3 regions of the Dryocola baronae genome follow, and region 2 is predicted to be linked to each of the others. Evidence: predicted binding sites of a transcription regulator. Region 2 holds the regulator's gene; each other region holds the start of a gene.
What was found. Region 2 encodes PurR, which represses purine synthesis genes. Its sites were predicted from a motif close to CANGCAAACGTTTGCNTG; they were not measured.

Region 1 (4,179 bases), 1.0 Mb from region 2:
CTTCGGCGTTTTGCCGAGCAGCACGTCGAGCGGCATGTCGATAGGCTGATTGTCGAAATGGCTGTCGTTGAGCGTCAGGTGTTTGGCTTCGGTGGCTTCACCGATAACGGCATACGGCGCGCGCTCGCGGCGGCACAGCTCGTCGAACAGAGCTACCTGCTCCGGGGCCACCGCCAGCACGTAGCGTTCCTGAGATTCGTTACACCAGACTTCCAGCGGGCTCATGCCCGGCTCGTCGTTGAGGATGTCGCGCAGTTCAAAACGCCCGCCGCGCCCGCCGTCGCTCACCAGCTCCGGCATGGCGTTGGACAGGCCGCCCGCGCCAACGTCGTGAATAAACAGAATCGGGTTGTCTTCGCCCATCTGCCAGCAGCGGTCGATGACCTCCTGACAACGGCGCTCCATTTCCGGGTTGTCGCGCTGGACGGAGGCAAAATCCAGATCCGCGTCAGACTGCCCGGAAGCCATAGAGGACGCCGCGCCGCCGCCCAGGCCGATGTTCATCGACGGGCCGCCCAGCACGATAAGCTTCGCGCCCGGCGGGATTTCGCCTTTCTGTACGTGGTCGGCACGGATGTTACCGATGCCGCCCGCCAGCATAATTGGCTTGTGGTAGCCGCGCAGCTCAACGCCGTTGTGGCTGTTAACCTGCTCTTCATAGGTGCGGAAATAGCCGGTCAGCGCCGGGCGACCAAATTCGTTGTTAAACGCGGCGCCGCCGAGCGGGCCTTCGGTCATGATGTCCAGCGCGGTGACGATGCGGTCCGGCTTGCCAAAATCTTCTTCCCACGGCTGTTCAAAACCCGGAATACGCAGGTTGGAAACCGAGAAGCCGACGAGGCCCGCTTTTGGCTTCGCGCCGCGCCCGGTTGCGCCTTCGTCACGGATTTCGCCACCGGAGCCGGTAGCCGCACCCGGCCAAGGAGAGATCGCGGTTGGGTGGTTGTGGGTTTCGACCTTCATCAGGATATGCGCATCTTCCTGATGGAAATCGTAGCGGCCCGCTTCGCGATCGGCGAAGAAGCGCCCGACCTGCGAGCCTTCCATCACCGCGGCGTTGTCTTTATAGGCAGACAGCACGTGGTCAGGCGTTTGCTCGAAGGTGTTTTTGATCATTTTGAACAGCGACTTCGGGGCTCGTTCGCCGTCAATCACCCAGTCGGCGTTGAAGATTTTATGGCGGCAATGCTCAGAGTTGGCCTGCGCGAACATATAGAGTTCGATGTCGTTCGGGTTGCGGCCAAGCTTCGTGAATGCTTCTTGCAAGTAGTCGATTTCGTCTTCCGCCAGCGCCAGGCCGAGGCGAACGTTTGCCTCCACCAGCGCCGAGCGCCCCAGGCCCAGCAGGTCAACGCTCTGTACCGGAGCGGGTTCGTGATGGGAGAACAGCTTTTCCCCGTCGTTCAGGGAGCCGAACACGCTCTCCATCATGCGATCGTGCAGCAGGGCGTTTACATCCTGCCACTGCGCGTCCGTAAGCGTTGGCGCGCTGACGTAATAAGCAACGCCGCGCTCAAGGCGTTTTACTTTGGCAAGGTCGCAGTTGTGGGCGATATCTGTGGCTTTAGAGGACCAGGGTGAGATGGTGCCGGGACGCGGCGTGACCAGAATCAGGTGGCCGGTCGGGGCGTGGTCAGCAAGGGTTGGGCCATATTTTAGCAACCGTTGCAGTCGTGCGTGCTCATCGTCGTTTAGCGGTGCGTCAAGGTCGGCAAAGTGAACATACTCGGCGTAAATGTCGCTCACCGGCAGGTGGGCGTCTTTAAAACGAGCCAGCAGTTTGTTAATACGAAATGCCGACAGAGCGGGCGAACCACGCAGAATTTCCATCATCAAAGATCTCTCGTCTTCGAAGCGCCAGCGGACGCTTCAGTGGGCGCAAGGGGAAAACGGGCGTCATTATAGAGAATACCGCGTCGTGACGAAACCGTTTGCGTAGAAATAAACGCATTAGTTTTTGCGGGTCAAAAAACGTGCGAAACATCCGAATAAGTTGCGCGCTGGCGTTTTGTTACGCAAAATGCGCCTCATCTTGTGACTGGATCGCCTCTATAAATGACTGTTGTTAGCTAAGATTTCACGCACCGCAGACCATTAACCATTTGAAAAGAGTAAAGATTAATTATCTGCTTATCGGTGCCGTAACCCTGTTGCTGGCAGTGGCGCTTTGGCCCTCCATTCCCTGGTTCGGAAAAGCCGAAAATCGTATCGCCGCCATTCAAGCGCGGGGTGTTCTGCGCGTCAGTACTATTGCCTCACCGCTGACCTACAGCGTGGTAAACGGCAAAGCCTCAGGCCTTGATTACGAAGTCGCCCAGCAGTTCGCCGACTACCTCGGCGTGAAGCTGGAAGTGACCGTGCGCCCGAATATCGACGCGCTGTTTGACGATCTGGACCGCAACGCCGCCGATTTGCTGGCCGCGGGCCTGGTCTATAACAATGAGCGTAGCCAGCATTATCAGGCAGGTCCAACCTACTATTCCGTGTCGCAGCAGATGGTTTACCGCGTGGGCAGCCCGCGCCCAAAGACGCTGGGAGGTGTAAAAGAGAATCAGCTTGTTCTTTCACCCGGAATGGCGGTGTTAAGCGACCTGCAGGCGCTGAAAGAGACAAAGTTCCCCGACCTTTCCTGGGAAATCGACAGCAGGCGCACCAGCAACCAGCTTTTACAGCAGGTGGTTGACGGCACCATCGCCTTTACCATTTCCGACTCCATTGCCATTAGCATTTTCCAGCGCGTTCATCCTCAGCTCGCTGTGGCGCTGGACGTCACCGACGAGCAGCCCGTTACGTGGTTTAGCCTGCGGGACGGCGATGACAGCCTGTCGGCCGCCCTGCTTGATTTCTACAACAAGCTGAGCGGTGACGGCATTCTGGCGCGACTGGAAGAGAAGTATCTTGGCCACGTGGGCGATTTCGATTACGTCGATACCCGCACCTTCCTGAACGCGGTGGATAACGTGCTGCCGGATCTGCAGCCGCTGTTTGAGAAATACGCCACGGATATCGACTGGCGACTGCTTGCCGCTATCTCGTATCAGGAGTCTCACTGGGATAATCAGGCCACCTCCCCTACCGGCGTGCGCGGGCTGATGATGCTGACCAAAAATACCGCCCAAAGCCTGGGCCTGACCGACCGGCTTGATGCCGAGCAGAGCATCAGCGGCGGCAGTCGTTACCTAAAAGACATGATGAGTAAAGTCCCGGAGACGGTACCGGAAGATGAGCGGATCTGGTTTGCCCTCGCGGCCTACAACATGGGCTACGCCCATATGCTGGATGCGCGTCAGCTGACCGCCAAACTGAAGGGGAATCCGGATAGCTGGGCGGAAGTGAAAATGCGCCTGCCGCTGTTAAGCCAGAAGCCTTATTACAGCAAAACCACCTACGGCTATGCGCGCGGCCACGAGGCCTACGCCTACGTTGAGAATATCCGCAAGTATCAGCTGAGTCTGGAAGGGTATCTCGAGGAGAAAGAGAAGCAGGCGGCGCAGGAGGCCAAATTTGCCGAAGGCTATCCGGCTGTGACCCCGGTCGAGCTGGCTACTCCGGCTTACGGGCCATTTCCTTTAGGGCCTTTTTCTCCAGACGGCGGGCACGAAAGAAATCACTCAGCATTGCCGAGCAATCTGCTGCCAATACCCCCTCGGTAACGCCAACCTGGTGATTCATGCCCGGATGGCCGAGCACGTCCATTAGCGAACCAATGGCGCCGGTTTTCGCATCGCGCGCGCCGAAAACCAGCGAGCCAATGCGGCTATGCACCATCGCCCCGGCGCACATAACGCAGGGTTCAAGCGTGACATAAAGAGTGGAGTCCAGCAGGCGGTAGTTTTGCAGGACGAGGCCGCCCTGGCGCAGCGCCATGATTTCCGCATGGGCCGTGGGATCGTGACGGCCTATCGGACGGTTCCAGCCCTCGCCAATCACTTTGTTATCATGCACCAGCACCGCACCAACCGGAACTTCCCCTTCATCCCAGGCACGCTTTGCCAGGCGTAGCGCGTGGCGCATCCAGTATTCATGGGTAAATTCGCTTTCTGACACGGTCAACTCCTGGGGGTATAAGACGCGGCGCATTATACACACCGCTTATCAGATACGAAATGCTACTCAAGCTGCTGAAGCTGCCCCTGCGGCGTAACGCGCCAGCGGTGCTGGCAGAAGTAGAGCAGCGGG
Region 2 (4,179 bases):
AAAAATCTTCTTTAAAAACCGCTAAGCCTGCTAAAACCTCAGCCATCGCTTCAACCAAACAGTGCACCAAAGCGCGCAAAGGCCACAAAGCCAAATGCGTGACGGTGAAAGGCGATAAAAATCTGACGATTGCCCAGGCCCACAAGGTCCGCGTGCAGAAAGCGCAGAAAACGGCGATGAACAAACTGATGGGCCAGATAGGCAAACCGTACCGCTGGGGTGGCACCTCGCCTCGCACCGGGTTCGACTGCAGCGGTCTGGTTTATTACGCGTATAAAGACCTGGTTAAGTTCCGCATTCCGCGCACCGCCAATGAAATGTACCACCTGCGCGATGCCGCATCGGTTAACCGTGGCGAACTGGAAAGCGGCGATCTGGTCTTCTTCCGCACCCAGGGGCGCGGCACAGCCGATCACGTTGGCGTTTACGTCGGCAACGGCAAGTTCATCCAGTCCCCGCGCAGCGGTCGCGACATCCAGATTACCTCGCTTAGCGAAGACTACTGGCAGCGCCACTATGTCGGCGCGAAACGCGTCATGACGCCAAAAACCATTCGTTAATCCCTCCCCCTGCCCTTCAACGGGCAGGGTTTCTTCTCCTTTTGCTTATCCTTTCAATTTGTTACCCTAAAGCCACACTAAATGTGGTTATTTAGCTGTGTTCAAAATAATAAGGAGTTTGCAATGTCGTTCGAATTACCTGCATTACCGTATGCGAAAGATGCACTGGTTCCCCATATCTCCGCAGAAACGCTGGAATACCATTACGGCAAACATCATCAAACCTACGTCACTAACCTGAACAATCTGGTGAAGGGCAGCGCGTTTGAGGGTAAATCACTGGAAGAGATCGTGCGCACTTCTGAAGGCGGCGTGTTCAATAACGCAGCGCAGGTGTGGAACCACACGTTTTACTGGAACTGCCTGGCACCCAACGCGGGCGGCGAACCAACGGGCGTTGTGCTGGACGCCATCAACGCTTCATTTGGCAGCTTTGCGGAATTTAAACAGCAGTTTACCGACGCAGCAGTGAAGAACTTCGGCGCGGGATGGACCTGGCTTGTGAAGCGCCCGGACAACAGCCTGGCTATCGTTTCGACCTCAAACGCGGGCACGCCGCTTACAACCGACGCGAAGCCGCTGCTGACGGTAGACGTGTGGGAACATGCTTATTACATCGATTACCGCAACGCCCGCCCTAACTATCTTGAGCATTTCTGGGCGCTGGTGAACTGGGAATTTGTAGCGAAAAACCTGGCGGCTTAAGAGTCGGTGGTTTTTGGTGGATGGCGCTAGCGCTTATTCACCCTACTAAATGCCAAATCTGTAGGTCGAATAAACGAAGTGCCATCCGACATAATGATTATTCGCCCCACCGTTCATCGGCCTTCCGTAGGTCGGATAAGCGCAGCGCCATCCGACAAAAAACAAAAAATTAAGGCCGCAAACGCGGCCTCTTTAAATCAGTGCAGAACGGCGGTTAAGGCACCTGCAACAATCAGGCTCAGAACGATAACCGTGGTGATGACGGAAAATTTCAGATCGGTGCTCATCGTTAATCTCCTTTTAATACCCTACAAACGGTGTGTAGCGTGATTTTCCCACAATCAGCGGCAAAAATCCTCCTGGATTTATGATGATATTGGTTTTCCCTCTTCCACTTTGAGAAAAGATAAGCCAAAATCCCTCGCTAATTTACTGCGTACAATCAATTCAACGCCCTCCTCCCGTTTTATGTCGCCTTCCCGACATGCCGCAGCCCAAAAGTTGCCCAGGAGTTAGCGAACGCAAACGTTTAACAGACGAATTATCAGGAGTTTACGATATGGCCTGGAGTGACATCTAATGGCGACAATCAAGGACGTGGCGAAACGCGCAAACGTTTCCACTACAACCGTGTCACATGTTATTAACAAAACCCGTTTTGTGGCGGAAGAAACGCGCAACGCGGTCTGGGCGGCTATCAAAGAATTACACTATTCGCCGAGCGCCGTTGCGCGCAGCCTGAAAGTTAATCACACCAAAACGATTGGCCTGCTTGCCACCTCCAGCGAAGCACCCTATTTCGCCGAAATCATTGAAGCGGTGGAAAACAGCTGCTTTGAAAAGGGCTACACCCTGATTCTTGGCAACGCGCACAACAACTTCGAAAAGCAGCGCGCCTACCTGTCGATGATGGCGCAAAAGCGCGTCGACGGCCTGCTGGTGATGTGCTCAGAATACCCGGATACCCTGCTGACCATGCTTGAAGAGTATCGCCATATTCCGATGGTGGTCATGGACTGGGGCGAAGCGCGCGCGGACTTCACCGACTCCGTGGTTGATAACGCCTTCCACGGCGGCTATTTGGCCGGGCGTTATCTTATCGAACGCGGCCACCGTGAAATCGGCGCCATTCCCGGGCAGATGGAACGTAATACCGGCGGCGGCCGCCATGCTGGCTTTATGAAGGCGCTGGAAGAGGCGAAAATCGCCATTCCGGAAAATTGGATAGTCCAGGGCGATTTCGAGCCGGAATCCGGCTACCGCGCCATGCAGCAGATCCTCGGCCAGTCCCATCGCCCTACCGCCGTCTTCTGCGGCGGCGATATTATGGCCATGGGCGCGATTTGTGCAGCGGACGAAATGGGCCTGCGCGTGCCGCAGGATATCTCAATTATCGGCTATGACAACGTGCGCAACGCCCGCTATTTCTCCCCGGCGCTGACCACCATTCATCAGCCAAAAGAGACGCTGGGCGAAACGGCCTTCAACATGCTGCTTGACCGCATAGTGAATAAACGCGAAGAGTCGCAGATGATTGAAGTTCATCCTCGCCTGATTGAGCGCCGTTCCGTAGCGGACGGGCCGTTCCGCGACTACCGCCGTTAATCCTCCGTCCGAGCCTGAAGTCCCGCTTCAGGCTCCCTTAACCACTCCTGATTCATCGTCTCGCTATCCCCCAGATAATCTAGCAGCCAGCTCAGTGCCGGAGAGGCGTCATTTTGCCGCCAGGTCAGGCAGCAGGCCGCGTCCGGAAACGGGTTCTCCAGCGCCAGCTCTCGCCACGCGCCGCTGACAAGCCAGGGTCTGGCGATATGCGACGGCACCATGCCGATACACAGCCCCGCGCTCAGGCAGTCCGATCCTGACTCCCAGTCCGGCACCACGACGCGATGCTGGTTGTCCAGCAGCCAGGTGATGCGTTTTGGCAACGAGCGGGAGGTATCCTCCAGTACCAGCGAAGGCCACGAACGCAGCTCCTCGTCGCTCAGCGCGCCCTCACGCTGCGCCAGCGGGTGTTCCGCTGCCACCACGCAGCGCCAGCTCAGCGCGCCCATATCGCGAAACGCGTACCGTCCACCCACCGGAATGGCCTGTGTTGCGCCAATCGCGACCTCTACCCGCCCGTCGGCCAGCGCGTCCCACACGCCGTTGAACACCTCCTGAAAAACGCGCAGTTCGATATCAGGGAAGTGGCGATAGAAATCCAGCACCAGCTGGCGCGTGCGCTCGGGCTTGACGATATTATCGACGGCGATAGCCAGGTGCCCGCGCCATCCGTTAGCGATCTGCTGGCACTGTTGCCGCGTCGTCATCATTTTTTTGATAACAGAACGTCCTTCCTTTAAAAAGAAGGCCCCGGCGGGCGTAAGCTCAACGTCCCTGTGGCGGCGCTCAAACAGCGGAACGGCCAGCCAGTCCTCGAGCTGCCGCACCGTATAGCTGATGGCAGAAGGGACACGGTGCAGCTCCTGCGCCGCGCCGCTAAAACTGCCGTTACGCGCCACGGCGTCTATGACTTCCAGCGAATATTCTGACCACATATTTCTGCCTGCAAATTTTTTGAACGCAATCTACAAATATTAGCGTTTCACAAGCCGGTTTGCACTCCGTACACTCTCGCCGCTATTAACCTGCAAATAACTCAAGAGAAAATTATGCAACCATCAAAAGGATTTCTTATCTGGTTGGCCGGGCTGAGCGTGCTGGGGTTCCTCGCCACCGATATGTATCTGCCAGCCTTTGCCGCTATCCAGCAGGATCTGAACACCGAAGCCTCCGCCGTCAGCGCAAGCCTGAGCCTGTTCCTGGCGGGCTTCGCCTTCGCGCAGCTGATGTGGGGACCGATGTCCGATCGCTTCGGGCGTAAACCGGTTCTGCTGATTGGTTTAGGTATTTTCGCCGTAAGCTGCATCGG
Region 3 (4,179 bases), 800 kb from region 2:
AGATCTTCTCGCCGCTGATGTGCTCCAGCGCGTCCCACAGTTTTTGCGCCCGTAGGACAAGCGGGACATATTTCTCACCTTCGCCGTAGGCGTGGCGCATCAGGCGAGTATTGCCGTGGTGGCTGCCCTGCTGGTGCGGCGGGTGGGCTGCGTCAATCATTAAGACTTTCAGGCCCGAGTGGGTGGCATAGCAGCCGGCCGCAGCGCCCACGGAACCGCTGCCTACGATGATAAGATCATAATCCATGTCGCTTTTCTCTTGTCGCGGAAATATCCCTAGCAGGGTAATTAATTCTCATGGAGCAGGCAATTAAAGGGGGCGTAAAAATTAAAAAAGGCACCTCGAGGGTGCCTTAGGATTTTTCTGCAGCATCGTTAATCAATGCTTACGATGATCGTTTACCTGGTATTCACTGGATTCAATCTTTGCAATGCCGGCTTCTAAGATGGATATAAATTGCCGGGCAACATCCGTGGTTAGCCACAATGTCTGGCCGATTTCAGTCTCGTCCTGCTTATGCTTATCAGATGTCAGGTAGTGCAGGCGCAGCATCAGCGCGTCGTAGCTGTCTACGGTGCTGATGTCCCATCCGACAAGGGGATGGGTCTGGATTACATCACTATTTTTTTCCATCATAACCCCTTTTATTCGTGTGTTTAAGACAACGGCTAGCGAGGTTTAATGCTTGTCAATGTGAAGCCAGTTAAGTATATCAATAATTAAGCTAATTAGCGGGAGAAATAAATACCCTGCAACAATTTTTTTATATTAGTGGATTAAATTGAACAATAAAGCGGCAGGTTGTTCGGATGTTTCCCGGCAGTTGAGAGTGCAATCAGAACTTTACCCGAAATAATTTATGAACGAGGCGACAGGCGAAAAAAAACCGGGTGGCGACACCCGGCATAAAAAGAACTACGAGGGATAATTTTTATTTAATCTGCGGAAAACCAGTCGTCTGCGCTTTCCCAGGTTTCCTGGAGGATTTCGCTGATGCGGTCTTTATCTTCTTTCGCGCCGCCCAAAACCGACAGGTTGTTGCCCGCGGCATAGCGAACCTGCACGTGATTGCTGGTTTCTGGAAAATGCTGGGTGATACGGCGAGTTAATTCTTGCGCCAGAGCGTCAACGGCTCCGGGTGGTAACTGCGTGGTCTTGGCAATAGTGACTTCAATACGCATAACAGCCCCCTGTACAATATACTGGATATTTATACAGGTTAAACTTGCATCCTGCAACAGGGGGCGTTAAAAAACTTACGTTCTTACCGACCAGGCGACCTGCTCCCCGGCGAGGAAGGGCACGATAGTATCGTCGCTGGTGGCGTAGGTTTCGGGGATCAGCACGGGCTCACGCACCAGTTCGATAGTTTCTTCGTTTACCGGCAGGCCGTAGAAGCGCGGGCCGTTAAGCGAGGTGAAGGCTTCGAAGTGTTCGAGCGCGTTAAGCTCTTCAAAGACCGTGGCATAGGCACCGAGCGCCGATGGCGCGTTAAAGCAGCCCGCACAGCCGCAGCTTGCCTCTTTACGATGGCGTGCATGAGGCGCGGAATCCGTCCCCAGGAACACGCGGTCACAGCCGCTTGCCACAAGGGCGCGTAACGCCTCCTGGTGGGTGCTGCGCTTTAAAATCGGCAGGCAGTAGAGGTGCGGGCGCACGCCGCCAACCAGCATGTGGTTGCGGTTAAACATCAGGTGCTGAGGCGTAATGGTTGCGCCCAGCAGCGAGTTGCCCTCCTGAACGTACTGCGCGGCGTCTTTCGTGGTGATGTGCTCGAACACGACTTTCAGGCCCGGCAGCTGCTGGCGCAGCGGCTCCATCACCGTTTCGATGAAGCGCGCTTCGCGGTCGAAGATATCGATTTCTGCCGAGGTCACTTCGCCGTGAATAAGCAAAGGCATGCCGATTTTCTGCATCCGCTCAAGCACGGGCATAATCGCCGCCGTGCTGGTGACGCCATGGCTTGAGTTGGTGGTGGCATTCGCCGGGTAAAGCTTGGCGGCGGTAAACACGCCTTCGTTAAAGCCGCGCTCAACCTCGTTCGGATCAAGGGAATCGGTCAGGTAGCAGGTCATCAGCGGCTCGAATTTGTGGCCCTGAGGCACGGCATCGAGAATGCGCTGGCGATAGCTAACGGCGGCTTCGACGGTGGTAATTGGCGGCACCAGGTTAGGCATGACAATCGCGCGACCGTAGATTTCAGAGGTGACCGGCACCACGGTTTTCAGCATCTCTCCATCGCGTAGATGGATATGCCAGTCGTCTGGGCGGCGAATTTTTAATACCTGAGGTAATACGGTCATCTGCGTGCTCCGGCTAGAAGGGAAAATCAGTCAACGTTTGGCTGGTTTTATGCCGGGCACTAAGGATAGGCGTAATCGTTTTCGTTTGCACGACTTTGTTGCAGGTTTTGCTACGCAGGCCTAACGGGGCAGGGGAGTTTGCCCCGTTAAGCGGCTTTAATTGATGAAGGGAATAATGATTTCGCCGGGCTTAACTTCAATGCCCTTGGCGTATTTCTTCGCCATCGCTTCGCCGGAGCTTTTGTCTTCGCTCAGGATATAGGCCGGCTGCTGGTTAAAGTAGCTGCGCAGCGACTGATTCAGGTAGGGAATGATGGTCTGCAAAACGCCCTGCATTTTTTCCGGCTCGACGGTGGCGTCGACCACTTCCATCTCCTGCAGATAAATGGCGCCTTTCTCTTTATTGAAGGCCGGCTGCGCCTTGAGTTTCAGCTTGATGTTGGCTTTCTGGCTGCCGAACAGCGAGGTCATATCCAGCTTCGCGTCGCCGGTAAGCGTGATCTTATTGGGTTCTTCACGGCCAATGGCGGAAGCGAGATTAGTCAGCACAATGTGCGCATCGGCCACGCCAGGCAGCCCAATATCCTTCGAGAAGTTGTTACGTTTGGCCAGCGCCTGGTTAATTTCCTGTTCGCTCACCGTGTACTGTGTAAGTTGATTGCAGCCTACTACCAGACCGGTAAGCACTAATACGGCGGCAAAAATGATCTTCTTCATTGAGTTCCTCAACATCCTGGTTTGGCGTCAAATCCTGACACATTGCAGCATGATGCACCAGCGCAAGCCGTGCTACAGGAAAAGGATGAAATCGCCGCTGGCCGTAAAATGTACGGTCTTGACTTATTTTGTCCATTTTGTATTTTAAGGACATGCACACATTTCTGATTATTGTCCCTGACGGGGGCATGCTGTTCGAGCCTACGGGCATTGCCGATATCCTCATGCAGGCTAATAGCCTGAGCGGGAAGGATTCTCCTGTTCAACCTTACCAGGTGACCATCGCCACCACCCAGCGGCACCGCGTGGTACACGGCCGCTCTGGCTTAAACCTTCTGGCGGATTTCCGGCTGGAAGAGCTGGACCCGAACCTGCCGCGTGATACCGTCATGATTACCGGTAGAGGGAATAACAGGGAAGAGGCGGATGCGGTGGTGGCGTGGATGCGCAAGGCCGCGCCGAACATCGGGCGAATCGTCTCCGTCTGCGGCGGCGCGCTGCTGCTTGCCGAAGCGGGGCTGCTTGACGGGCGGCGGGCGACCACCCACTGGCGAATGCTTGACGAAATGCACGAAAGGTTTCCTGAGGTCATCGTCGAGAAAGGCCCAATCTACATCCAGGATGGTGACATCTGGACATCGGCGGGCGTCAGCTCCGGGTTCGATCTCACGCTCGCGCTGGTGGAGGACGACCACGGATTTACCGTCGCCCGCGAGGTGGCGCAGGATCTGGTGATGTTTCTGCGCAGGCCCGGCGGGCAGTCGCAGTTCAGCCGCTTCCTGCTGACCCAGGCGAATACCCCCGGCCCTATTCGCGACCTGCAGGCCTGGATACTGGAAAACCTGTCGGGCGACCTTTCTGTAGAAGCGCTGGCCGAACGCGTCGCCATGAGCCCGCGTAACTTTACGCGAGTTTTCACCCGCGAAACGGGCACCAGCCCGGCGCGATACGTTGAGGAGGTTCGCCTCAACGCCGCCCGTCAGCACCTTGAGCAAAGCTCTGACAGGCTTGAGCAGATAGCGCTGGCAACCGGCTTTGGCAACGGGCTTAACCTGCGCCGCGTGTTCGAGCGCAATCTCCAGCTCACCCCTTCGGACTATCGCGAACGTTTCTCCGCGCGCAATATGGCGTAAATTGATTCTTTATTGTCATTTGCGC

Region 1: the regulator PurR is predicted to act here: its motif matches at 1,921-1,938, upstream of purL (phosphoribosylformylglycinamidine synthase).
Region 3: the regulator PurR is predicted to act here: its motif matches at 2,373-2,390, upstream of pyrC (dihydroorotase).

The regions. Positions count from the first base shown of each region.
Region 1 is NZ_JBINNY010000001.1:1,239,134-1,243,312, reverse strand. Features, by position in the region: gene purL (phosphoribosylformylglycinamidine synthase) at 1-1,833, opposite strand, end outside; gene mltF (membrane-bound lytic murein transglycosylase MltF) at 2,103-3,653, shown strand; gene tadA (tRNA adenosine(34) deaminase TadA) at 3,544-4,080, opposite strand; gene yfhb (phosphatidylglycerophosphatase C) at 4,110-4,179, opposite strand, start outside.
Region 2 is NZ_JBINNY010000001.1:2,273,405-2,277,583, reverse strand. Features, by position in the region: gene ACSPHG_RS10735 (C40 family peptidase) at 1-560, shown strand, start outside; gene sodB (superoxide dismutase [Fe]) at 684-1,265, shown strand; gene cydH (cytochrome bd-I oxidase subunit CydH) at 1,463-1,552, opposite strand; gene purR (HTH-type transcriptional repressor PurR) at 1,845-2,870, shown strand; gene punR (DNA-binding transcriptional activator PunR) at 2,867-3,805, opposite strand; gene punC (purine nucleoside transporter PunC) at 3,920-4,179, shown strand, end outside.
Region 3 is NZ_JBINNY010000001.1:3,073,552-3,077,730, reverse strand. Features, by position in the region: gene solA (N-methyl-L-tryptophan oxidase) at 1-247, opposite strand, end outside; gene bssS (biofilm formation regulator BssS) at 380-634, opposite strand; gene dinI (DNA damage-inducible protein I) at 937-1,182, opposite strand; gene pyrC (dihydroorotase) at 1,258-2,304, opposite strand; gene ACSPHG_RS14710 (lipoprotein) at 2,461-3,021, opposite strand; gene ACSPHG_RS14705 (GlxA family transcriptional regulator) at 3,174-4,154, shown strand.